One region of the Micromonospora sp. NPDC002411 genome, then DNA from elsewhere that is predicted to be linked to it. Evidence: riboswitches for the same ligand, from Rfam matches in the RefSeq annotation. Region 1 holds a riboswitch; the other holds the start of a gene.
The links. Region 1 has a riboswitch for cobalamin ahead of cobN (cobaltochelatase subunit CobN). Riboswitches for the same ligand answer to the same signal wherever they lie in the genome.
Positions count from the first base shown of each region.

Region 2: linked by a shared signal. The riboswitch ahead of ACWCO3_RS24795 (CbtB domain-containing protein) and the one ahead of cobN (cobaltochelatase subunit CobN) in region 1 are both predicted to bind cobalamin.

Region 1 covers NZ_JBSFBM010000117.1:988-16,987, reverse strand. Annotated here, with positions in the region: partial or broken gene ACWCO3_RS16120 (ATP-binding protein) at 1-164, opposite strand, end outside; gene cobN (cobaltochelatase subunit CobN) at 161-3,829, opposite strand; cobalamin riboswitch at 4,090-4,266, opposite strand; gene ACWCO3_RS16110 (MBL fold metallo-hydrolase) at 4,585-5,301, shown strand; gene ACWCO3_RS16105 (hypothetical protein) at 5,313-5,648, opposite strand; gene ACWCO3_RS16100 (RNA polymerase sigma factor) at 5,896-6,351, shown strand; gene ACWCO3_RS16095 (hypothetical protein) at 6,344-7,054, shown strand; gene ACWCO3_RS16090 (hypothetical protein) at 7,119-7,622, shown strand; gene ACWCO3_RS16085 (hypothetical protein) at 7,649-8,317, shown strand; gene ileS (isoleucine--tRNA ligase) at 8,626-11,742, shown strand; gene ACWCO3_RS16075 (aldo/keto reductase) at 11,739-12,641, opposite strand; gene ACWCO3_RS16070 (MFS transporter) at 12,715-13,965, opposite strand; gene ACWCO3_RS16065 (LacI family DNA-binding transcriptional regulator) at 14,126-15,112, shown strand; gene ACWCO3_RS16060 (FUSC family protein) at 15,145-16,000, opposite strand, start outside.
Region 2 covers NZ_JBSFBM010000244.1:58-9,249, reverse strand. Annotated here, with positions in the region: gene ACWCO3_RS24830 (enolase C-terminal domain-like protein) at 1-1,047, shown strand, start outside; gene ACWCO3_RS24825 (FadR/GntR family transcriptional regulator) at 1,055-1,780, shown strand; gene ACWCO3_RS24820 (aldo/keto reductase) at 1,790-2,788, opposite strand; gene ACWCO3_RS24815 (ATP-binding cassette domain-containing protein) at 2,829-3,647, opposite strand; gene ACWCO3_RS24810 (ABC transporter substrate-binding protein) at 3,647-4,699, opposite strand; gene ACWCO3_RS24805 (ABC transporter permease) at 4,740-5,747, opposite strand; gene ACWCO3_RS24800 (amidohydrolase family protein) at 6,258-7,136, opposite strand; cobalamin riboswitch at 7,395-7,549, shown strand; gene ACWCO3_RS24795 (CbtB domain-containing protein) at 7,584-7,787, shown strand; gene ACWCO3_RS24790 (CbtA family protein) at 7,778-8,551, shown strand; gene ACWCO3_RS24785 (histidine phosphatase family protein) at 8,548-9,135, shown strand.

The sequences.
Region 1 (16,000 bases):
CCCCGGACCAGCACCCCGCCAATCGCCGGGGACACCGCGTTGAGCAGCAGCGCCAGCCGCATGTCCTCCATGCCGAGCACCGCACTGAACGGGTACGTCGTCACTGTGCCTTCTTTCGTTCGCGACTGCGGGGCTCGCAAGACCGGCTCACTCCTCGCGCTCACACCCGGTCCTCCAGATCGCCCTCGCTGGCCAGGTAGGTGTCGCGGAGCCGGTCCAGGGTGGCCGGTTCCGGTTTGGCCCACAGCCCCCGGTCGGCGGCCTCCAACAGCCGCTCGGTGATGCCGCGCAGCGCCCACGGGTTGGACTTCTCCAGGAACTCCCGGGTGGTGTCGTCGAAGAGGTACGCGGCGGCCAGGTGCTCGTACATCCAGTCGTCGACGACACCCGCCGTGGCGTCGTAGCCGAACAGGTAGTCCACTGTGGCCGCCAGCTCGAACGCGCCCTTGTAGCCGTGCCGGCGCATCGCGGCGATCCACTTCGGGTTGACCACCCGGGCCCGGAACACCCGCCGGGTCTCCTCGCCCAGCGTGCGGGTCCGCACGTCGTGCGGCATCGCCGAGTCACCCACGTACGCCTGCGGGGACGTGCCGGTAAGGTGACGGACCATCGCCACCATCCCGCCGTGGTACTGGAAGTAGTCGTCGGAGTCGACGATGTCGTGCTCGCGGGTGTCCTGGTTCTTCACCGCCACCGAGATCCGGGCGAAGGACCGTTCCATGTCGGCCCGCGCCTCCCGCCCGTCCAGGCCCCGGCCGTAGGCGTAGCCGCCCCACACCGCGTACACCTCGGCGAGGTCGGCGTCGCTGCGCCACGTCCGGGCGTCGATCAGCGGCAGCAGCCCGGCACCGTACGCCCCGGGCTTCGAGCCGAAGATTCGCGCGGTGGCCCGCCGCTCGTCGCCGTGCTCGGCGAGGTCGGCGGCGACGTGCGCCCGCAGGTAGTTCTCCTCGGCCGGCTCGTCCAGGGCGGCGACCCGCCGCACGGCGTCGTCGAGCAGCGCCACCACGTGCGGGAACGCGTCGCGGAAGAAGCCGGAGATGCGCACCGTGACGTCGACGCGGGGCCGGCCCAACTCGGCCGTGGGCACCACCTCGATGCCGGTGACCCGTCGGGACCTGTCGTCCCAGACCGGGCGGCAGCCCAGCAGCGCGAGCACCTCGGCGATGTCGTCGCCCTGGGTGCGCATGGCGCTGGTGCCCCACACTGTCAAACCCACCGAGCGGGGGTACGCGCCGGTGTCGGCGAGGTGCCGGGCCAGCAGGGAGTCGGCGAGGGCCACCCCGACGTCCCAGGCGTTGCGGCTGGGAATGGCCTTCGGGTCGACGGAGTAGAAGTTGCGGCCGGTGGGCAGCACGTTGACCAGGCCCCGGGTGGGTGAGCCGGACGGGCCGGGGGGCACGAACCGGCCGTCGAGCGCGCCGAGGGTGTTGGTCAGCTCGTCGGTGGTGCGGTCCAGCCGGGGTACCAGTTCGGTGGCGGCGAAGCGCAGCACCGCGGCGACGTCCGGGATCGGCTGCCCGGTCACCTCCGCGACCACCGTGTCGACGGTGTCGGCGTCCCAGCCGAGCGTCTCCATGCCGATGACCAGCCGCCGGGCGAGGGCCTCGATCAGGTCGACAGCGTCGGCGGCGGTGCCGGCCGGCCCGTCCACCACGTCGGTCAACGCGCTGGGCAGTGCCAGTCGTTGTCCCGGTGACGCGAGCAGTTCCTGTTCGTCGAGGCCGTACGCGACGGCGAGGGCCTGCCGCAGGCCGGGCAGGGCGTGTGCGCCACCCCAGATCTGCGGGGCGCGCAGCACCGCGAGGACCAGGTTGACCCGGGGCTCCCCGGTGGGCGCGTCGGCGAGGATGTGCAGGCCGTCGCGGATCTGCACGTCCTTGACCTCGCACAGGTACCCGTCGAGGTGCAGCACGAAGTCGTCGAAGTCGTCCGCGTCGGGCATCGCCTCGGCGTGCAGGTCGTGGTGCAGTTCGGCGGCGCGTACCAGGTCCCAGATCTGTGCCCGGACGGTGGGCACCTTGGCCGGGTCGAGGGCCTGCACGGTGGCGTACTCGTCGAGCAGTTGTTCCAGTTTGGCCAGGTCGCCGTAGGTCTCGGCGCGGGCCATCGGCGGCACCAGGTGGTCGATGACCACGGCGTGTGCCCGCCGCTTGGCCTGGGTGCCCTCGCCCGGGTCGTTGACGATGAACGGGTAGACCAGCGGCAGGTCACCGAGGACCGTGTCGGGCGCGCAGTCGGCGGCCAGACCGAGACCCTTGCCGGGCAACCACTCCAGGGTGCCGTGCTTGCCCAGGTGCACCACGGCGTCCGCGTCGAAGCCGCCGTCGGAGGCCGGCGTGGCCAACCAGCGGTACGCGGCCAGGTAGTGATGGCTGGGCGGCAGGTCCGGGTCGTGGTAGATGGCGATCGGGTTCTCCCCGAAGCCGCGGGGCGGCTGGATCAGCAGCACCACGTTGCCGAAGCGCAGACCGGCGAGCACGATGTCCCCGCCCTCGGTGTACAGCTCGCCGGGCGGCTCACCCCAGTGCTCCCGCATCCGCTCGCGCAGCTCGGCCGAGACCTGGTCGAACCACCGCCGGTACGTGTCCCCCGGTATCCGGGCCTCGGCGGCGGCCAACTGCTCCGGGGTGAGCCACTCCACGTCGTGCCCACCGGCGGCGATCAGCGCGTGGATCAGCGCGTCCCCGTCGGTGGGTGGCGGCGCGTCGCCCAGGTCGTAGCCGTCCTCGGCCAGTGCGGCGAGCAGCCGGACCGCCGAGACCGGGGTGTCCAGCCCGACGGCGTTGCCGACCCGGGAGTGCTTGGTGGGGTACGAGCTGAGCACCACGGCGACCCGCTTGTCGGGGTTGGGAAGGTACCGCAGCCGGGCGTGGCGCACCGCGATCCCGGCGACCCGGGCAGCGCGCTCGGGATCGGCGGCGTAGACCGAGAGCCCGTCGGAGTCGATCTGCTTGAACGAGAACGGCACGGTGATGATCCGGCCGTCGAACTCGGGGATGGCCACCTGCATCGCGGCGTCCAACGGGGACAGCCCGGCGTCGCTGTCGGCCCACTGCTTCCGGGTGCTGGTCAGGCAGAGCGCCTGGATGATCGGCACGTCCAGGGCGGCCAGGGCGCCGACGTCCCAGGCGTCCTCGTCGCCGCCCCCGGAGGCGTCCGCGGCGACCGCGCCTCCCGCCGCGAGGACGGTGACCAGCAGGGCGTCGCAGCGGGCGAAGAGCCCGAGCGGGCCGGATCCTGTGGTCAGCCCCCGCAGCGAGCCGCAGAAGATCGGCAGCGGGTTGCCGCCGGCCTCGCGGACCGCGTCCGCGAGCACGTCGACGAAGCCGGTGTTACCGGCGAGGGCGTGCGCCCGGTAGAAGACGATCCCGACGGTGGGCTGCTCGGGATTCGTGGGGTACTCACGGTGCACGCCGTACGCCGGGGTGGGTGTGGGCGGGTCGAACCCCTCGCCGGTGAGCAGCACCGTGTCGGAGAGGAACCGGGCCAGCTGCCCCAGGTTGTCCGGCCCGCCCTCGACCAGGTACGCGAGCGCCTGGGTGACGACCCCGGACGGCACTGTGGAAATGGCCATCAGCTCCGCGTCGGGCAGCGCCTCGCCGCCGAGCACGACAGTCGGCACGCCGGTGGCGAGCACCGCCGCGAGGCCCTCCGGCCAGGCCTGTCGACCGCCGAGCAGGCGTACGACGACGAGGTTCACGCCGTCGAGCAGGGCGGGCACCTCGTCGGCGGCGACCCGGGCGGGGTTGGCCAGCCGGTAGTCGGCGCCGCTGGCGCGGGCGGCCAGCAGGTCGGTGTCGGCGGTGGACAGCAGCAGGATGCGCACGGCGGGCTCCGGGGAGTGACGCCCCGGCCACCACGAGGGTGACCGCGACGATGCGGGTGGGTGCGGCGTCAGCCGGTACGACGGCGGGGCGGACGGCTCGCGGACGCGAGCGGCGGGGCCGGTCGGCGGCGGGCGGCGCTCAGCTCAACGGGGCGTGACCGGTCGCGGGCACTGTGCATCGCCCGCCGTGCGAGTCATGACGAAGTTCGTCGATGAATGAGACGCCGTGCGTCATCGGGTCCTCCTCGGGTGTCCACGCCCTGGGGTACGTCCCGACGGCCGAAGTATCCTGGCTTCCGGATCGACGCTCTCCCCCGGCCTTCCAACCGCAGACACACGGCCGTGACTCACGAGGGGGGATCGCTCCCCGGTGACAGTGGCGGGACCGCGTCGGAATCGCACCGACTTCCTTCACTGCCGTCAGGCCGCGAATGCTGCCACACCCCTCCGCTGCGGGTCAACGCCGCTCCGACCCGGCCAGGCGGCCGCCATCCATCGAGCTTCAGCGATCACTGCGACAGCGGAGGCGCGCTGTGGCAATGCCCCGGATGAATGCCCCACGCCCTTTGCTCTGCACACCTATGCGCACCGGGCACGGACCGTCACCGGTGCCTCCAGGTATGCAGAGCAAAGGATGGCCGGAACCTGCTCTGGCCTGCGCCGATCGTCCGGTGGGACGGTGCCGGGCGGCACCCTCACCTAGGATCGGAAAACGCCGCACCAGCGTCCACGATCAATCCCGGAGGTCGATCACCATGGTCGCCCCGCAGTTCCACCACCTGGCCGGCCGTGTCTGGATCTGTCCGGGCGATCCCGACCCGGAGGCCGTCCAGGCCGGCGTCGCCGTCGTCGTCGACGAGCGCGGCAGTGTGATGATCGACGCCGGGCAGAGCCCCGCGCACGCCCGCGAGATCCAGGTCGCGCTCGCCGCCGCCGGGCTACCGCAACCACGCTGGCTCGTCTACACCCACCACCACTGGGACCACGTCTGGGGAGCCTGCGCCTGGCCCGGTGTCGAGATCGTCGGGCACGAGACGGCCGTGCCGCTGCTGCGCGCCGAGGCCGCCCGGCCGTGGAGCCACCACTACCTGGACGAGCAGGTACGAACCAACCCTCGCCTCGGCCCGAGCTTCCGGGCGCGGGCACGGGCGGTGGACTCCTGGGAGGACTTCGCGGTCCTACCACCGACCCGGACCTTCACCGATGCCGACGAGTTGCCCGTCGGTGTGGCGCTACGGCACGTCGGTGGTGGGCACGCCCCGGATTCGACCGTCGTCCTGGTGCCCGACTCGGGTGTCATGGTGCTGGGCGACTGCTTCTACCCGCCGCCGGCCCATCTGCGCCGACCCGAGGACGGCCTCGACCTGGGCCTGGTCCGACGACTGCTCGACGACGACTACCACTGGTACGTCTCCAGCCACGCCGAGCCGATGACCGCTGAACAGGCCCGGTCAGCCGTCGAGGACGCCTGAGCAGGCGAGTCTCAGCGGGCGTGGCGTTCCGGGTGGGCGCGGTTCCACACCCGCATCCGTTCCGGGTAGCCGGTGCGGGCGGCCTCGTACAGCGGCACCGCGTGCTTGCGGGCGATCGTCCCCGCCGCCCGGGGCGTACCGGTGCGCCGGCGGATCCACTCACCGTCGTGGGCGATCGCCACCACAGTGGTGTCCGTCGCCGTGGTCTCCGGCTCCAGGTAGAACTCCACGCCCCGCCGGCTGGCGACGAACGCCTCCAGCGCCGCGAGGTCCTCGCGGGTCGCCTCCCGGTCCAGCTTCGTCGGGGTCGTCTCGGCACCCCGTGCCCGGCGATTGAACCAGCTCATGACCAGCCCCTCTCCTCGACACCTCTCCCAGTGCACCACCGAATCCTGGCAATACGCTGCACGCCGGGTGGGAGCAACCTGACCCGCGCCGGGTGGAACCCGCGACGCCCGCGCGGTGTCATGAGTGTGATCCGAACGGAGGCCTCCCCTGGACGACGACGCTCTCGTCACCCGCGCTCGGGCAGGTGACCTGGAGGCGTACGACCTCCTGGTCGCCCGGCACACCGCGTCCGCGTACCGGACGGCGGTGCTGCTCGGTGCGGGTTCGGACTCCGAGGACGTCACGCAGGAGGCGTTCGTGAAGGCGTACCGCAAGCTGTCCCGTTACCGGGGCGAGTCGTCCTTCCGCTCGTGGCTGCTCGCGATCGTCGCCAACGAGACCCGCAACCTGCACCGGTCCCGGGGCCGGCGGGACGGGCTCGTCCTGCGGGCGGCGGCGGCCGACCCGACGTCCGAGATCGCCGAGGACGGGGCGGTCGGCGCGGTCCTCGCCGGGGAGCGCCGGGAGGCGCTGGTCGGGGCCCTGCGGCAACTGCCGGTACGGGACCGCGAGGTGATCGTCTGTCGGTACTTCCTCGATCTCACCGAGGAGGAGACGGTGGCGGCACTGGGTTGGCCCCGGGGGACGGTGAAGTCGCGCACCTCCCGGGCGCTGGCGAAACTCCGCGGCCTTCTCGACCGGGAGGAGGTCCGGCATGGGTGACCTCGAACGGGAGTTGCGCGACCTGTCCGCCTGGTTGGAGACACCCGAGCCGCCCGACGTGACCGCCCGTGTCCGCGTACGACTCGACAGGCCCGTGCGCCGGTGGCGTCCGCTCGCCGCTGCGGCGCTGGTCGCCCTCCTGGTCGCGTTGGTGCCGCCGACGCGGGCCGCCGTCGCGGACGCCGTCGCCGGGCTGCTGCGCTTCGCCGGTGTCAGCATCGCCACCTCGTCCGCCCCGACGCCGGCCGCCGGCACCCCGTCGCCGTTGCCCGCGCAGCGGACCGCCGCCCTGGACGAGGCGCAGCGGGCGGTGCGGTTCCCGATCCGCCTACCGGCGTCGTTGGGTCCGCCCGAGCGGGTGCTGGTCGCCGACCCCGACCCTTCGGGCGTCTGCCGGGTGGCGACGCTGCTCTACGACGGGGGCGCGCTGCGCATCGACGCGTTCGACGGTCGCCTCAACCTGGCCTTCCACAAGGAGGTCACCCCGCCGGGGGCGGAGTGGACGCAGGTCGACGGTGACTTCGCCATCTGGGTCGACCGACCACACGTGTTGTCGTACGTGGACCGTGCGGGCGAGGTCCGCGAGGAGACCGCCCGACTGGCCGCCTCGACACTGATCTGGCAGGACGCCGACGTGAGCTACCGGCTCGAAGGTTCCCTCAGCAAGGCCGAGGCGATCGAGATCGCCAGGTCGCTGCGCTAGGAACCTGACCGGCCCGACCGGTGTCCTGACTGTGCGACGAGTCGACGCGCACTGGAGGGGTGAGATGGGTTCACGGGGACGATTGACGCTGGCGATGTCCGTGGTGCTGCTGGCGGGCTGCACGGCCACGAGCGACGGCGGGTCGGCGGCGCCGACGAGCGCCGCCGCCACCACGGCGAGCGCCTGCGCGGCGCGGGTCGAGACGGGACCTCTGCCCGACTGGGCGGACGCCGGTTTCAGCGGCGACGCTCGGGTCCCGCACGTCTTCGGGGCAAAGGGTGACATCGTGGCGGTGCTGTTCGCCCACCCGCTGCGGCAGCACCGCAAGGACGGGTCGAACAACAAGATCCTGTGGGTGGCCCAGGCCTCCACGACCTCGGCCGACCCGACGGCACCGGCCACTCTGGTGATCACCGCGACGCTGGACGGGACCGACACCACTGTCACCCGGGAGGTCGCCGGCGGACCAGGTCCGTCGATCATCGACGTGCCCCAGGCCGGTTGCTGGCGTCTGGACCTGCGCTGGTCCGCGCACACCGACACGATGCACCTGGTCTACGCGCCGTGAGCGCACGGCCGCCTAGGCTGCCGGGCGTGCTGAAGGACCCACGGGCGGCGGCGGCCCACGACAACGCCGAGTGGTGCGACATCGTCTGCGGCAGCCATGGGCTGACCGGCCGTACCGACGCCGACGCCTGGTCGGTCCCCCGCCGTTCGCCACCCTGGTACCCGGACGCGGTCACCCTGCGGCCGGGCATCGACGCCGAGGCCCTGCTCGCCCGGATCGACGTGGGGCCCGGCGCGTCGGTGAAGGACAGCTTCGCCGACCTCGACCTGTCCGGGTACGGCTTCCGGGTGCTCTTCGACGCGCAGTGGATCCACCGGCCACCGTTGGCACCACCTGTCGACACACCGCTGGCCCCGGTCACCACACCCGACCAGTTCGCGGCCTGGGCCGCTGCCCACGGCGGTGGGGACGTGTTCCGCCCCGCGCTCCTGACCGACCCACGGGTACAGGTGCTCGCCCGCCACGACGACCGGGGTGTGATCACCGGCGGTGCGGTGCTCAGCGGCGAGGGAGGCACCTACGGCGTCTCCAACCTGTTCGCCCAGAGCGACGATCCCCGGGAGATCTGGCAGGCGGTGTGCGCCACCGTGCCCGGAGCACCGCTTGTCGGCTACGAAACCACCCCGGACCTGACGCTGGCGCTCTCCACCGGCTTCACCACCACCGGCTCCCTCCGCGTCTGGCTGCACGCCTAGCACTCCGGCCACTGGCGCTGCGCACGGACAGCTATGCTCGACGGCATCGGCACCGATCCGGCCATCACCGGGGAGCCTCCGGAAGAACGGGCACGTCAACGCCCCAGTAGAACCGGACGTCGCGGCACGTCACGTCGCGAAATCGAGCGGCGCCCGCACCACCGGGGCGCAAGCGGGGTGGTACCGCGGAGTCCTGGCCATACGCCTGACGCTTCGTCCCCGCGTGGGCAGTGAGCTGATGCCCGCGTGAGCGGACGTGGAGTGTAGGGAGAACGTCGGTGCCGGACGGTCCATCGAAGTCGCCATTCGTGCCACTGCCCACCAGGATCGACCTTGGTGGGATGGACCGTGCGGTCATCGGGTGGTGGCAGGCCAACGACGTGTTCAACCGGAGCCTGGAGCAGACGGCCGACGGTCCGCCGTGGGTGTTCTACGAGGGGCCGCCGACCGCCAACGGCACGCCGGGCACCCACCACATCGAGGCGAGGGTGTTCAAGGACCTCTTCCCCCGCTACCGGACGATGCGCGGCTTCTCGGTGCCACGCCGCGCCGGGTGGGACTGCCACGGCCTGCCGGTCGAGCTCGCCGTGGAGAAGGAGCTGGGGCTGAGCGGCAAGCCCGACATCGAGAAGATGGGCGTCGCCGAGTTCAACGCCCTGTGCCGCACCTCGGTGCTGCGGCACGTGGACGAGTTCGTCGAGCTCAGCCAACGCATGGGTTACTGGATCGACCTGGAGCACCCGTACCAGACGATGTCCCCGGAGTACGTGGACAGTGTCTGGTGGTCACTGAAGCGGATCCACGACGGCGGGCGTCTGGTGGAGGACTTCCGGGTCGCGCCGTACTGCACCCGGGACGGCACGACTCTCTCCGACCACGAGGTGGCGCAGGGGTACGAGACGGTCACCGACCCGTCCGTGTATGTACGGTTTCCGTTACGCGAGGCGGTAGCCGGACACCGCGACGTCGAACTGCTGATCTGGACCACCACGCCGTGGACCCTGGTGTCCAACACCGCCGTCGCCGTCCACCCCACTGTGCCGTACGCCCTCGCCCGCACCGAGCGGGGCACGTTCGTCGTCGCCGAGCCGTTGGCCCGGCGGGTCCTCGGTGAGGAGGCGGAGATCCTGGCGACAGTGCCGGGATCGGCCCTGGAGGGGTTGCGATACGAGCGGCCGTTCGACCTGGTGGAGATCCCGGACGCGCACCGCGTGGTCCTCGCGGACTACGTCACGACCGAGGACGGCACCGGTCTGGTGCACCAGGCGCCAGCCTTCGGGGCGGACGACCTCGCCGTCTGCCGCGCCTACGGGTTGCCGCTGGTGAACCCGGTCGCCCCGAACGGGCGGTTCACCGACGACATCGACCTGGTCGGCGGGGTGTTCTTCAAGGACGCCGACGCGTTGCTCATCGACCGGCTCAAGGAGTCCGGTCGGTTGTTCCGGCACGAGCCGTTCGAGCACCCCTACCCGCACTGCTGGCGGTGCCACACCCCGCTGATGTACTACGCGCAGCCGTCCTGGTACATCCGGACCACCGAGGTACGCGACCAGCTGACCCGGGAGAACGAGAACACGAACTGGTTCCCGGAGCACATCAAACACGGCCGGTACGGCGACTGGCTGAAGAACAACATCGACTGGGCGGTGTCCCGCTCCCGCTACTGGGGCACACCGCTGCCGCTGTGGCGGTGCCCGGACGGCCACGTGACAGCTGTCGGTTCCCGTGCGGAGCTCGGTGAGCTGGCCGGCGCCGACCTGTCCGAGCTGGATCCGCACCGCCCGTACGTCGACGAGATCACCTTCGCGTGCCCGGACTGTGGCCGGACCGCCACCCGGGTCCCCGAGGTGATCGATGCCTGGTACGACTCCGGGGCGATGCCGTTCGCGTCGTTGGGCTACCCCCACGTACCGGGCAGCAAGGAGATCTTCGAGCGCAGCTATCCGGCCCAGTACATCTGCGAGGCGATCGACCAGACGCGGGGGTGGTTCTACACGCTGATGGCGGTGGGCACCCTGGTCTTCGACCGGTCCCCGTACGAGAACGTCGTCTGCCTCGGGCACATCCTGGCCGAGGACGGCCGCAAGATGAGCAAACACCTAGGCAACATCCTGCTGCCGATCCCGTTGATGGACACCCACGGCGCGGACGCGGTGCGCTGGTTCATGGCGTGCTCCGGCTCACCGTGGTCGCCGCGCCGGATCGGTCCCGGTCCGCTCGACGAGATCGTCCGCAAGGTGTTGATGACCTACTGGAACACCGCCGCGTTCTTCTCCCTCTACGCGGCGAACGCGACGTGGACGCCGCACCTGGCGCAGCCGGTCGCCCGACGACCGGTGCTGGACCGGTGGATCGTCGGCGAGGTCCACGCCCTCGCGGCCGCCGTCGACGAACGGATGCGGAACTACGACACGGCCCGCGCCGGCCGGCTGCTCGCCGACTTCATCGACGACCTGTCGAACTGGTACGTCCGGCGCTCGCGGCAGCGTTTCTGGGAGGGCGACCCCGACGCCCTCACCACCCTGTACGAGTGCCTCGACATCCTCACGCGGCTTCTCGCGCCGTTCATTCCCTTCATCACGGAGGAGGTGTGGCAGCAGGTCATCCGGCGCGGCGCCGCATCGGCACCGGAGTCGGTGCACCTGGCGACCTGGCCCACGCCCGACACCACGGTGATCAGCACGGAGTTGTCGGCGCAGGTCGCCACGGCGCGGGCGTTGGCCGAGGCGGGCCGGTCCGCCCGTAAGACGAGCAGCCTGCGGATCCGTCAGCCGTTGAGCCGGGCGCTCGTGGGACTACCGGCCGGCACGGTGCTCCCGCAGACGTTGCTGGACGACATCGGCGACGAGTTGAACGTCAAGATCCTCCAGCCGCTCGACTCTCAGAGCGGAGTCATCGACGTGCAGGTCAAGGCGAACTTCCGGACACTGGGTCGCCGGTTCGGCAACCGCACCCAGCAGGTCGCGAAGGCCGTCGCCGGCGTGTCAGCGCGGGAGCTGGTCGACGGTGTCCGGGCGAACGGGACGTACCCGCTGTCGGTCGACGGCGAACAGGTCGAGGTGGGTCTGGACGACATCCTGATCACGGAGGTGCCGCGCACCGGCTGGGTGGTGGAGTCCCAGCGCGGAGTGACCATCGCGCTGGACACCGCGATCACCCCGGAGTTGGCAGCCGAGGGCGTCGCACGCGACGTCGTCCGCATCGTCCAGCAGGCCCGCCGCGAGGCTGGTCTCGAGGTCTCCGACCGGATCACGGTGTCGATCGCCGCGCCCGCCGATGTCGCGGCGGCGATCTCCGCGCATCGGAAGCTCATCGCGCACGAGACCCTCGCGCTCAAGCTGACGGTCGCGGACGCGGTGTCGGAGGGCTTCGCCGGCACCGTGGGCGACGGTCAGGAGATCGTCGTGCACGTCGTGCGGGCCTAGGGGGTGTGGAGACGGGTCAGGTCATCGGGGGTCAGGCGTAGGGCTCCGGCGGCGATGTTCTGTTCCAGGTGGTGTGGGTCCGCGGTGCCGGGGATGGCCAGCACGTGTGGGCCCTGGTGCAGGGTCCACGCCAGGCGTACCTGGTGCCCGGTGACGCCATGCGCGCGGGCGACGGCCTCGACGGCCTCGCCCTGCGCGGCGCTCGCGCCCGCCTCCCGGCCGGTGCCGGCGAGCGCGAAGAACGGCACGAAGGCGATACCCCGTTCGCCGCAGAGCCGAACGACGTCGTCCTGCTCCCGGTAGGCGTCCACCCCGTAGTTGTTCTGTACGCAGACCACCGGCGCGATGCCCGCCACCTCGTCGAGCTGCTCGGGCCGGACGTTGGAGAGCCCGAGGTGCCGGATCAGCCCGGCGGCCCGCAGGTCGGCGAGCGCGCCGAACCGCTCGGTCAGCGGCACCTCGCCGGGCCCTCGGCCGAGGCGCAGGTTCACCACGTCGAGGTGGTCGCGGCCGAGCCGACGCAGGTTCTCCTCCACCTGGGCGCGCAACTGCGCCGGGGTGAACGCCTCGGTGAAGCCCGCCTCCCTGTCGTACCCGAAGCCGACCTTGGTGGTGATGACCAGGTCCTGGGGGTACGGGGCGAGCGCCGCGCGGATCAGCTCGGTGGCGTAGCGGGCCGGGCCGGTGCCGACTCGCAGGGTTCCGCCGGGCGAGACGTAGAACGCTGCCGTGTCGATGTGGTTGACGCCCAGCTCGACGGCGCGGCGCAGCAGCGCGACGGCCCGGGCCGGGTCGGGGTCGGCGGTGATCCGCATGGAGCCGAAGCCCATCCGGCGCACGGTGCGGTCGCCCAAAGTCCAGGTGCCCGCCGCTGCGGCGGTGATCTCGTCGGTTGGCATCCGGCGACCCTAACCAGCTCGGGTACGTGACGCAGTCGGCCACGCACCCGATACCGCTCGACGGCGGAGTGGGTTAGTTTTTAGTGGCGGACGAAACGGCGTGCGGCGGGCGCAGCACCGGCACCAGCAGCAGTGTCGGCAGCAGCAGCAGCGGCACCACCAGCAGGGCCCGCAGGGTGCCGACCTCGTCGCCGAGCAGCCCCAGCAGCGGAGGGCCACCGAGGAACGCTGTGTAGCCGATCACCGCGACCACGCTCACCCGCACCGCCGCGTGCGCCTCGTCGTCGGCGGCCGCGCTCATCCCGACCGGGAAGCCCAGCGACGCGCCGAGTCCCCACAGCGCGACGCCGACGACGGCCACCGGCCCGGAGCCGGCCAGCACGGCCAGGCCGGCGCCGACCACGGCGAGCCCGATGGTGCCGCTGAGCACCGGCACCCGACCCCACCGGTCCAGCGCGACGGTGCCGACGGTGCGTCCGACGGTCATGCCCACGACGAAGACCGCGAAGACGGCCGCGCCGGCGGCCTCGCTGAGGTCCCGTCCGTCGATGAACGCGACGGCCAGCCAGTCGTTGGCGGCTCCCTCGGTGAACGCCGCCACCAGCACAAACAGCCCGATGAGCAGGGTGCGCGGCTCCCGCCAGGCGGCGAGTTGCGCCCGACGGCGGGCGGCCGGGGTGGCGTCCGCCGGGTCGCCGGTGGAGTCGATGCCCTGGGGCAGGTACGTCCGGGCGGCGAGCACCGTACCGGCCAACACGACCACCGCCACCGCGACGAGGTGCGCGCCGACCGCTACGTCGAACCGGGCCGCCCCGGCGCCGAGTGCCGCTCCGGCCACCGAACCGAGACTCCACCCCGCGTGGAAACGAGGCATGATCGTGCGGCCGAGCCGACGCTCCACCGCCGCGCCCTCGACGTTCATCGCCACGTCACAGGCGCCGGAGCCGTAGCCGAAGGCGACGAGGCCCACGGCGACGACGGCGAACGACCCGGTCATCGTGGCACCCAGCCCCGCCACGGTCAGGCCGACCGCTACCACCCCGGTGGCCAGGGTGACGGTGCGGGCCGCACCGAGACGCTGGGCGAGCAGCCCGGCGGTGGGCATGGCGAGCAGCGCGCCGACGCTCATCGCGAGCAGCAGCAGCCCGAGCCGGCCGGCGGAGAGGTCCAACGCCTCGCGGACCGCCGGCACCCGGGAGAACCAGCTGCCGACGGCGAGCCCGTTGAGGGTGAAGGTGACCGCGACGCCGTTGCGGGCGAGCAGCACCGCTTTCGCGGACGGCGCGGTAGCCGGGGCTACGGGTCGACTGGTGGGGGCGCTCACGGGGTGGGTCCTCTTCCTCGGGGTGATCTCCTGGGACGATCGCACACCTGAGAGCGCTACCACCACAACCGGCAACCGCCCCTTACCGCTGATGTGTCCGCCGGGGCATGATGTGAGCAGGCGTTTGTCCGACCGGGCGGGCCTCGGCGGGGAGGCGACGATGACGACAGCGGCACACCGACCGGCAACTCTCGAGGACGTCGCGCGGGTCGCCGGGGTGTCCCGGTCCACCGCGTCGCGGGTGATCGCCGGCACGGGATTCGCCTCGCCGGCGGCCCGGGAACTGGTCGCGGCGGCTGTCGACCAGCTCGGCTACGTGCCCAACCCGGCTGCCCGGGCGCTGGTCCGCGGCGGCGGAGTGCGGATGGTCGTGGCGGTGCTGGGGGCCAGCGCGGCGGTGCTGGACGACCCGTACGTGCACCAGGTCGTCGGTTCGGCGGCCCGGGTGTGCACGCCCGCCGGTGTCGGTGTGGCGTTGCACTGGCTGCCGCTCGGTGACCCGGGCGGGCTGGCCCGGCTCGACGATCGCAGCGTGTGCGGGGTGATCCTGGTCAACACCACAGAGGAGTTGCTGGAGTCGGTGCCCCGGTCACTGCGGGGCCGGGTGGTCTCGATCGGCGTCGGCTCGGCGAGCGTGCCGTCGTTCGACGTGGACAACGTGGCCGGGTCCGAGGCGGTGCTGCGCCATCTGTACGCAACGGGTCGACGCCGCATCGCCATGGTGGCCGGCCCCCGGTGGTTGCCCTGCGCGCAGCGCCCCGTGGAGACGTACCGCCGGCTGATGCGTCAGGCCGGAATGCCGGAGCGGGTGCTGCCCGGGGACTTCACGGCGGCGTGCGGCCGGGCGGCGGCCGACGTGGCGCTTCGTCAGTGGCCGGACGTCGACGCGATCTACGCGATCAGCGACGACACCGCGCTCGGGGTGATCGCCGGCCTGCGCGACGCCGGGGTGCGGGTGCCCGGCGACGTCGCGGTGGCCGGTTTCGACGACATCCCACTGGCCGGGCTGACCGCCCCGGCGTTGACCACGGCGAGCCACCCGGTGGGGCGGATCGCCGCCGCCGCTGCCACCGCCCTGCTGGACGGACGTCCGGCCGCGCCGGTGACCCTCTTCCCGTCCGCCCTGGTGGCCCGGGCCAGCGCCTGACCGGCGAGTCGGTGGTGGGGCCGACGGCCCGATCAGACGGCGGGGAGGCCGAGGGCTTCGTCGACGCGGGCGAGGACGCTGGCGTCGTCCTCGGGGTTGACGCCGCGCAGCAGGTCGATGGCCGTGGCCCGGACCTGCCCGATGATCATCGCTAACGGGAGGGTCTGGGTGGCGCCGAAGAGCTGCCCAGCGGTGTGCACGGCGGCCAGCGCTGCCTCGTCGGCCCGCGCGGCATGCTGGTCGGCGTTGTCGTCCTGGCCGTTGAGGTCGGCGGCGAGGGCGGCGCCGGCGTTGCTGACCGCCTCGGCCAGCGACCGCAGGGCGACACCCAGCTCGGGCGGGACGGGGGTGTGCAGCCGGCTGAGTGTCACGCCGGCGCGGGCCAGCACCCGGACGTTGCGGACGGCGTAGTCGGTCTGCCGGATCGACTGGTCCACCGAGCGCAGCCGACCGATGTGGCGGCGTCGACGGACGTTGAGCCGTAGCGCCTCGCCGGCGGCGAGCACTCCGTCGCGCAACCCGTCCACGCGGGCGTCCATCCCCCGGGCCCGGGTCAACATGGTGACCGCGGCGTCCTCGTCGCGGCGGTCGAGGGCGTCCGCGATCCCGCCGAGTAGCCCGGCCAACTCGTCGAAGGTCCGCCGGACCTCGGCGACCAGCGGAGCCAGTGGGCGACGGGCGTCGACCAGCAGGCTGGCCGCGAGCGCGACCACGCCCCCGATGAGAGCGTCGACGAAGCGGAACGGCACCAACGTCCCGTCCGGTGGTGCGACCACCACCAGGTAGAGCGCGGAGACCGCGGCCTGCACCAGCGTCACGCCGGTGGCGCCGAAGGCCACCGCGAGCAGGACGGTGAGCAGGATGACGGTGAAGACCGTCCAGGTGCTG
Region 2 (9,192 bases), on a different contig from region 1:
CTCGCGGCCGTGCTGAACGCCTCGTGGGACCTGGTGGCCCGGCTCGCCGACAAGCCGCTGTGGCGGCTACTGGTGGACATGTCCCCCGAACAACTCGTCGACATCGCGGACCTGCGCTACCTGTCCGACGCGCTGACCCGGGACGAGGCACTGGCCATCCTGCGGGCCAAGGAGAGCACGAAGGCCGACCGCCTCGCCGAGCTCCACCGGACCGGCTACCCCGCCTACACCACCTCGGCCGGCTGGCTCGGCTACGGCGACGACAAGCTGCGCCGGCTGTGCCAGGAAGCCGTCGACAGCGGCTACGGCTACGTCAAGCTCAAGGTGGGCGCCAACCTCGACGACGACATCCGCCGCTGCGCGATCGCCCGGGAGATCCTGGGCCCGGACCGCAACCTGATGATCGACGCCAACCAGGTGTGGGACGTCGGCCAGGCCATCGAGTGGGTCACCGCCCTCGCCCGGTTCACGCCGCTGTGGATCGAGGAGCCGACCAGCCCCGACGACATCCTGGGCCACGCGGCCGTCCGCCGGGCCGTCGCCCCGATCGGCGTCGCCACCGGCGAGCACTGTCACAACCGGGTGATGTTCAAGCAGCTGTTCCAGGCCGGGGCCATCGACTTCTGCCAGTTGGACACCGGCCGGCTGGCCAGCATCAACGAGATCGTCGCCGTGCTGCTCCTCGCCGCGAAGTTCGACGTACCGGTCTGCCCGCACGCCGGCGGCGTCGGGCTGTGCGAGATGGTCCAACACGTGTCGGTGCTCGACTACGTCGCGGTCTCGGGAGATCTCACCAACCGCGTCACCGAGTTCGTCGACCACCTGCACGAGCACTTCACCGACCCGTGCGTCATCCGTGACACCGGCTCGGGCAGCGGCTACGTCCTGCCCGACCAGCCCGGCTACTCCACCCGGATGCGCCCCGAGTCGATCGCGCTCTACCGCTTTCCCGACGGCCACTACTGGGCGGCGGCGGACCCGACTACCGTGTCATCTCCGGAGCCGTACGTGATCGCGGGTGGGACGGCCACATCCGCTGGCCGCTAGGGGGACCATGTCACGCACTGACGAAGTGGTGAACGGCATCAAGCGGATGATCCTGGACGGGAAGTTCAAGCCCGGGGACCGCCTGCCGATCGAGAAGGACCTCGCCGAGTCGCTCGGCGTCTCGCGCGGCTCGCTGCGCGAGGGGATGTCGGCCCTGTCGATCCTCGGCATCGTCAACATCCGCCAGGGTGACGGCACGTACGTCACCAACCTCGACGCGCCGCAACTGCTGGCCCCGATGGGCTTCGTGGTCGACTTCCAGGGTCAGGGCGACCCGCGGCACATCCACACCGTCCGGCGGCTACTGGAGTGCGAGGCAGCCCAGCTGGCCGCGACCAGGATCACGGACGAGGCCCTCGCCCAGGCCGGGGAACTCCTCGACGAGGCAGCCCGGATGGTCGGCCAGTCACCGCAGGACCACGAACGCATCCTCGAGATCGACATCGCCTTCCACCGGATCATCGCCGTGCACGCCGACAACCCGGTGCTCGTCGGGCTCATCGAGGCGTTCGCCGGTCGCACCATCCGCGGGCGGCTCTGGCGGAGCCTGCACGAGGAGGGCGCGGACCGACGTACCCATGACGAACACGTGGCGATCCTGAAGGCCCTCGTGGCGCGTGACCCGGAGCGGGCCCGCACCCGGATGGCCAACCACCTGATCGGTGTGGAGGAGTCGTTGCACGGGTTGCCCGACGACGCCGACCCGACCAGCACCGAGACGACGCGACCCTGACCGCTGACGCTACTGCTGCACGTCGAGCAGCCCCGCCTCGTACAGCGCCGCCCAGAGCTGGTCCGGGACGTCGGTGTCGAATCGGCGCAGGGTCTCGGTCACCTGGACCGCGTCACGCACACCGACCACTGTCGAGACCACGGCCGGGTGCCGACGGACGAACGCCAACGCCGCCTGGGGCAGCGTGACGCCGTACGTCTGACAGACCCGCGCTATCCGCCGGGCCTGACCGACCACCTCCACCGGCGCCCGCTGGTAGTTGTAGGCGGCGTCGCTCGGCGGCAGGTCCCGGGCCAGCAGCCCGGAGTTGTAGACCCCGGCGATCACCACACCGACGCGGCGGGCCTGCGCGGCGGGTAACAGGTCGGTCAACGCGCCCTGCTCCAGCAGCGTGTACCGGCCGGCGCACATCACCACGTCAACGTCGGTCTCCGTCACGAAACGGGCCAGCATCGCGGACTGGTTCATCCCCGCGCCGATCGCGCCGATCACGCCCTGTTCGCGCAGCTCCACCAACGCTGGCACCGCCTCGTACGCGGCCTGCTCCCAGTGGTCGTCCGGGTCGTGCAGGTACACCACGTCGATCCGGTCCAGGCCGGTGCGTCGAAGGCTCGCCTCCACCGAGCGGTGTACGCCGTCCCGGCTGAAGTCCCAGACCCGTCGGTGATCGGCGGGCACGTCGAACCCCTCCGGGTCACGCAGGTGCGCGGTCTCCGGCGACGGCACGAGCAGCCGGCCGACCTTGGTGGACACCACGTACTCGGCACGGGGTCGGGAGCGGAGGGCGGCACCCAGACGCCGTTCGGACAGGCCGAGCCCGTAGTGCGGCGCGGTGTCGAAGTATCGGACACCCCCAGCCCACGCGGTGTCCACCGCGGCGGCGAACGCCTCGTCCGACGTCCTTCGATAGAGATTGCCGCCCTGCGAGGCACCGAATCCCAGTGGGCTGAACCGCACCCGTGGGCGAGCGGCATCCACTGTGGTCCGCCGACCGAGGGGGCCTGTCATCGGCCGCGCCAGCCGTCGCCGTCGGCCAGGACGTTCGCCGTCACCGCTCGTCCCGGTCCGTGCTGGTGCTCCCGGTCATCGCCGCCACCAGGTCGTCGGTGGTGACCTCGTCGGCGCGGAGTTGGGCCGCGCGGCGGCCGAGGCGCAGCACCTCGACCCGGTCGGCGATGTCGAGCACCTGCGGCATGTTGTGGCTCACCAGCACCACCGACATGCCGGCGTCGCGGGCGCGTCGGACGACGTCGAGAACCCGCCCGGTCTGGACCACGCCGAGCGCCGCGGTGGGTTCGTCGAGGATGACCACGTTGGTGGCCCAGATGATGGCGCGGGCCACCGCGACGCACTGCCGTTGCCCACCGGACAACATGGCGATCGGGGTGGTGACCCGTGGGATCCGCACACCGAGTTCGTCCAGGGCCGCCGCCGCGCCCTGCCGCATGGCGCGCTTGTCCAGCAAGCCCAGCCGACCGAGCGGTCCGGAGCGCAGGATCTCCCTCCCGAGATACAGGTTGGCAGCCACGCTGAGGTCGTCGGCGACGGCCAGATCCTGGTAGACGGTCTCCACCCCCGCCCGCCGGGCGTCGACCGGGGTCGAGAACTGCACCGGGCGACCGCCCACGAGGATCTCGCCCTCGTCCGGTGGGTGCACGCCGGAAAGCGTCTTGATCAGAGTGCTCTTCCCGGCGCCGTTGTCGCCGATCAGCGCGACGACCTCACCTCGGTGGACGGTGAAGTCGGCGCCCCGCAACGCCTCGACGTGTCCGAACCGCTTGACGATGCCGCGCGCTTCCAGGACCGGCGGTTCCCCGCCGGACGGCAGGTTGTCGGTGTCGGCGGTGGCCGCCGGAGTCGTTCCCATCACTGCACCGGAGGGTTGGCGCAGCTGGGCTCGAGCACCGCCTTGATCTCCGCCGAATCGATGTTCTCCTTGGTGACGAAGGTGACGCCGGTGTCGGCAGACGCGAGTGGCGCCTTGTCCCGGAGGTGCTTGACCATCTTGTCGACGCCGAAGTAGCCCATCTTGAACGGGTTCTGCACGACCAGCGCCGAGATCTGACCACTGCGCAACCCGGCGACCTCGTCCGGGGCGGCGTCCCAACCGATGATGACGATCTTGCCCGACTTGCCCGCCGCCTGGATGGCCTGGGCGGCGCCGAGCACGCTCGGCTCGTTGGCGGCGAAGATGCCCTTGAGGTTGGGGTTGGCGGTGAGGATGTTCTCGGTGACCCGCCGCGCCTCGTTGACGTCGCTCTTGCTGGGCTGCTGACCGACCAGCTTCAGGTTGGGGAACTGGGCGAGGCCGGCCTTGAAGCCGTCGACCCGCTCGGTGTTGGTCTGTGATCCGGGCTGGAACTCGACCAGGGCCACGTCGTGGTTGCCGGGGCCCAGCTCCTTGGCGAGCAGCTTCGCCGCCTCGGTCGCTGACGCGCGGTTGTCGGTGGCGAAGAGCGGGACGCCCGACGGCTGCGGGCTGGTGCCGGAGTCGATCATCGCGACCGGGATCTTGGCGGCCAGCGCCTGGTCGGTGGCGGGCGCCAGCGCGCTGGAGTCGGTCGCCGCGTAGACGATGCCGTCGACCTTCTTGGTGACGAAGTTCTGGATCAGGTTGACCTGGCCCTCGACGTCGGTCTCGGTGGTCACCCCGTCCCACTGGACGGTGACGTCCCCGGCGCGCTGCGCGGCGCACTCCGCGCCCGCCTTCACTGTGTTCCAGTAGTCGGCGCCGACTGCCTTCGGTACGACGGCGAGCTTCAACGGCCCGCTCGCGTCCTTCGTCGCGCCGTCGCCGCCGTCCCGGACCTCCACTCCGCCGCAGGCGCTGAGTAGGGCGGTGGCCGCGACCGCGGCCAGGATGGCCTGTGCACGAAGGAGACGCGTGCGCGCCGGTCGACTGGTGGTGGTGTGTGCCATGGTGTGTGTCCTTCCTCGTTCGGACTCGTGGAATGGCATGTCAACCCCGCGATTCCAGCCGCCGGCGGCGGTACTGGTCGAAGTAGACGGCGGCCCAGATGATCAGGCCGACGATCACCTGCTGGTAGTGGATGCTGATGTCGAGCAGGACGGCCCCGTTGCGCACCAGGGCGATGAGGAAGGCGCCGATGATCGTCCCGACGATCCGACCCTGGCCTCCGAACAGGCTGGCGCCGCCGATGACCGCGGCGGCGATGACGTCGAGCTCCAGCGAGATCCCGTAGTTGGGCTGGCCGGAGTTGACCCGGGAGGCAGCGATCATGCCGCCGAGGCCGACCAGCACACCCGCCAGCACGTACACCCCGGTCAGGTGACGGCCCACCCGGATGCCGGAGCGACGCGCGGCCTCCAGGTTGGAGCCCATCGCGTAGGTGTACTGGCCGAAGCGGGTCTGGGAGAGCAGGAAGGCGACCCCGACGGCGACCAGGACGGTGATCACGACGGCGAACGGGATGCCGATGATCTCCCCGTTGCCGAGCAGTTGGAACGACCGGGGCAGGCCGTAGACGCCGACCGCGCCGGTGATGATGAAGACCAGTCCGCGCCCGACGGACATCGTTCCGAGCGTCGCGATGAACGGCGGAATCCGGGCTGCCGTCACCAGCAGGCCGTTCAACAGCCCGGCTAGCGCGCCGACGCCGATCGCGACCGCCGTCGCCGCCCAGAGCGAGAAGCCGAGGTCGCGGACGACCATCGCTCCCAGCACACCGGAGAGTGCGGCCACCGACCCCACGGACAGGTCGATGCCCTTCGTGATGATGACCATCGTCTGCGCCGTGGCGATGATGGCGATCACCGCTGTCTGCGCCCCGATGTTGAAGAGGTTGTCAGCCGTCAGGAAGTAGGGACTCGCGATGGTCAACGCGATGAACAGGACGACCAACGCGGTGGCGGCGGTGAACTCGGAGACGGCGTGGGAGATCCGTTCCCGGAGCCAGTCACCGATGTCGCCGCGCTGCGTGCCGGCGGATGCCTCGGCGGTACTCATCGTCGGACCTGACCTCCCCATGCGTGGGGCCGGCACTCGACGGAGGACCCGCCGTCGTGCCGAGCACCTATGAGCGACCGAGCCTCCCCGCAGAGGAGAGGGCTTGGCGTGGACCTGCCGCACCGTGACGATAGATCGGATGTTTCCCTTGATCAGCCGTTACCATGCCATGCACCCGCGTGGGTTGCCAAGGTCTTACAACCATGTTTTGACATCGTTACCCGAGCCATCCCGCGCATACGTCTGATCAAATCGGCACAACTGCGGCCGAGCGGCGCGGCACCATCCGCCGACGGTTCGTCAGGGGACGCTGGACCAGCGACAGTCCACAATGGATCGACAGGCCCGGCCCCGACGACCATGCGCACCCCGCACCCTAGGGTGGCCCCCGGCTCGATCCGGCGGACCATCGCGAGCATGTTATCGATAACATGCTATGCCCGGTGGCGTTTGCGGGCACCACTTTCTCCACCGAACTCCCGGCCGGTCAACCGACGGCCCTCCGGCGGGTCACGACGCCGCGAGCCGGTACTCCCGGCTGGCTGTCTGTCGCCAGATCGCCGCGCGCTCGTCGTCGGTCAGCGGATCCAGCAGGTCGCCGAGCACCCTGACCCAGCGGGTGTACGAGGTGGCGAGCAGACACACCGGCCAGTCCGAGCCGAACATCAGCCGGCCCGGCCCGAACACGTCCAGTGCGTGCTCGACGGCCGGCCGCAGGTCCGCGACCGTCCAGGAACTGCCGCTCACCTCGGTCACCAGGCCGGAGAGCTTCGCCGTCGTGTTGGGTTCGGCGGCGAGCGCCCGCAGGTCCCGGGGCCAGTCGCCGAGGCCGCCGGCCCCGAGCGACGGCTTACCGAGGTGGTCCAGGACGAACCGGACCTGGGGCAGGTCGCGGACCAGCCGGGTGGCCGCCGGCAACTGATGATGGCGTACGAGCAGGTCGAAGGCGAGGCCGGCAGCACCGACCGCGGCGATACCCCTCCGGACGTCGGGGCGGTCGAGATATGCCGGGTCGGGCTCGGACTGGACCAGATGACGGATCCCGACGAGCCGCTCGCCACCCCGCGCCGCCCGAAGTCGCTCCAGGCGCTCGACGACATCGCCGGCGGTGAGGTCGACCCACCCGACGACCCCGGCGATGAGGGGGTCGTCGGCCGCGATCCCCAACAGCTCGGGCGTCTCCGACCGGGCCGCGACGGTCTGCACGACGACGGTCTGGGTGACTCCGGCGACCCGGGTCGCCGGGCCGAGGTCGACCGGGGTGAAGTCGTCGTCGATCGCGGCCATGGTGTGCGGGTCGATCCAGGGCTGCGGGTGCCGGGCTCGGACCCAGAGGTGATGGTGCGCGTCGACGATCCCCGGCTGCCGCACGGCCGCACCGGTCGTCATCGGACCCGTCCCGGCGCGCTCACGTCCACCCACCCCGCTCCGCCACTGGTCGGACCTCCGGCGAGGCCCGGTGCCGTCGACAGATTTTGCAGGGTGACCATGTTAGCGGTAACAGGGCAGGCGCAGGCCGCAGAACGCGCGTACCAGCCGGAACTCCCCAGCACTCCGGCCGGACGAATACCGTCGACTGGCCGAAGTGACGATGCGTCGGTGCCCGCACGTCGGCGAGCCGGCGGGTCGCTGTCCCGGACCGGGTTGACCGCCTGAGGCGGCACCGATACCGTCGACCCACTATCTGCGGCGACGCGAGGGAAGCCGGTGTGATTCCGGCGCGGTCGCGCCACTGTGAGCGGTTCCCCCACTTCGAGAGGGACCGCGAGCCAGGACGCTCGGTCGTCCGCAGCCTTGCGATGGGGACGCGTCATCCCCGGGGAGGTTCGTGATCACATGTCCAGTTCCACGTCCAGCCAGCCGTTGGTGAATCCCGCTGGCACCACGCGTCTGTTGTGGACGGTGTTGGCGACCGTCACCGCGCTCGCGCTGCTGGCCTACCTCGTCGCCTTCGACCAGGGCGCGGTGTCGCGCAGTGGCATGTACCTGCACGAGCTGATGCACGACGGCCGGCACCTGCTGGGTGTTCCGTGCCACTGACGGGTGCCACCGCTCCCCCGTTCGTCACCGTCCTCGTCCGCGGTCTGCTCGCCGGCCTGATCGCCGGTCTGCTCGCCGGGACGTTCGCCTATCTCGCCGGCGAACCGCACGTCGACGCGGCCATCGCGATCGAGGAGGCGGCGTCGGCGCATGCCGAGCCGGTCGCCGGTGCGCACGACCACGAGGATGCCCTGGTCAGCCGCAATGGCCAGCGCGGCGGCCTGTTCCTGGCCACCGGCCTGTTCGGTGCCGCGATGGGTGGCCTGCTGGCCACGGCGTACGTCCTGCTGGCACGCCGACGGCGGACCTACGACGACGGACGGTCGGGCCTGCTGCTGGCCGGCGCGGCGCTGCTCGGCGCGGTGGTCGTGCCGTTCCTCAAGTACCCGGCGAACCCGCCGGCGGTCGGCGATCCGGCCACCATCAACCAACGCACCGTCACCTACCTGCTGATGGTGGTGCTCGGTCTGGTTGCTGTGTGGGCGGGCTCGCTGGGCTACCGATCGGTCGGCGCGCAGGCACCGCTGTGGCAGCGCGTCGCCGCGGCGGTCGGCGGATTCCTGCTGGTCACCGTGGTCTCCTATGTGGTGCTTCCGTCGTTCCAGGAGGTCCCCGCCGACTTCCCCGCGACGCTGCTGTGGGACTTCCGGCTGGCCTCGCTCGGCACCCAGGTGGTGCTCTGGACCGGGATCGGCCTGCTGTTCGCGGCCCTGATGCACCACGACCGGCGTCGCCGGGCCGCCGCTGCACTTCCGGGCACGTGACCGCCACCAGCCTCCGGCTGGTCGCCCACGCGCACACCACTGCCCTGCGTCGGGCCCGCTTCGGCGGATCGGACGACGGCCTGGACGAGGGCGGCCTGCGTGCCGCCCTCGCCCTGGCCCAGGCCGGACGTGGGCACCTGGGCGTCGACGACGCCTGCGTGTCCAGTCCCGCCGCGGCGGCTACCGATACCGCCGACGCACTCGGTCTGCTGCCCACCATCGAGGCAGCGTTGGCGGACTGCGACTACGGCGACTGGACCGGACGGTCGGTCGAGGAGATCGCCGTCGAGCAGCCGCAGGCGCTGCACGAGTGGATGTCCGAACCGGAGTCCGCACCGCACGGCGGCGAGTCCGTCGCTGGGGTGCGGGACCGGGTCGGTGCCTGGTTGGACGGGCAACGCGGCGCCGACCGGCGGCTCACCGCGATCGCGCACCCGCTGGTGATCCGGGTCGCGGTCGTGCACGCCCTCGACCTGCCGTTGGCGACGTACCGGCAGGTGGACGTGGAGCCGTTGGCGATCGTCCGGCTCACCGGCCGTGGGGCACGGTGGCACCTCCGACTGAGTGCGCCTCGGGTGGATTGAGATCGTGCTGACGGCTCAGGCCGTGACCGCCACAGTGGGTGGTCACGGCCTGAGCCG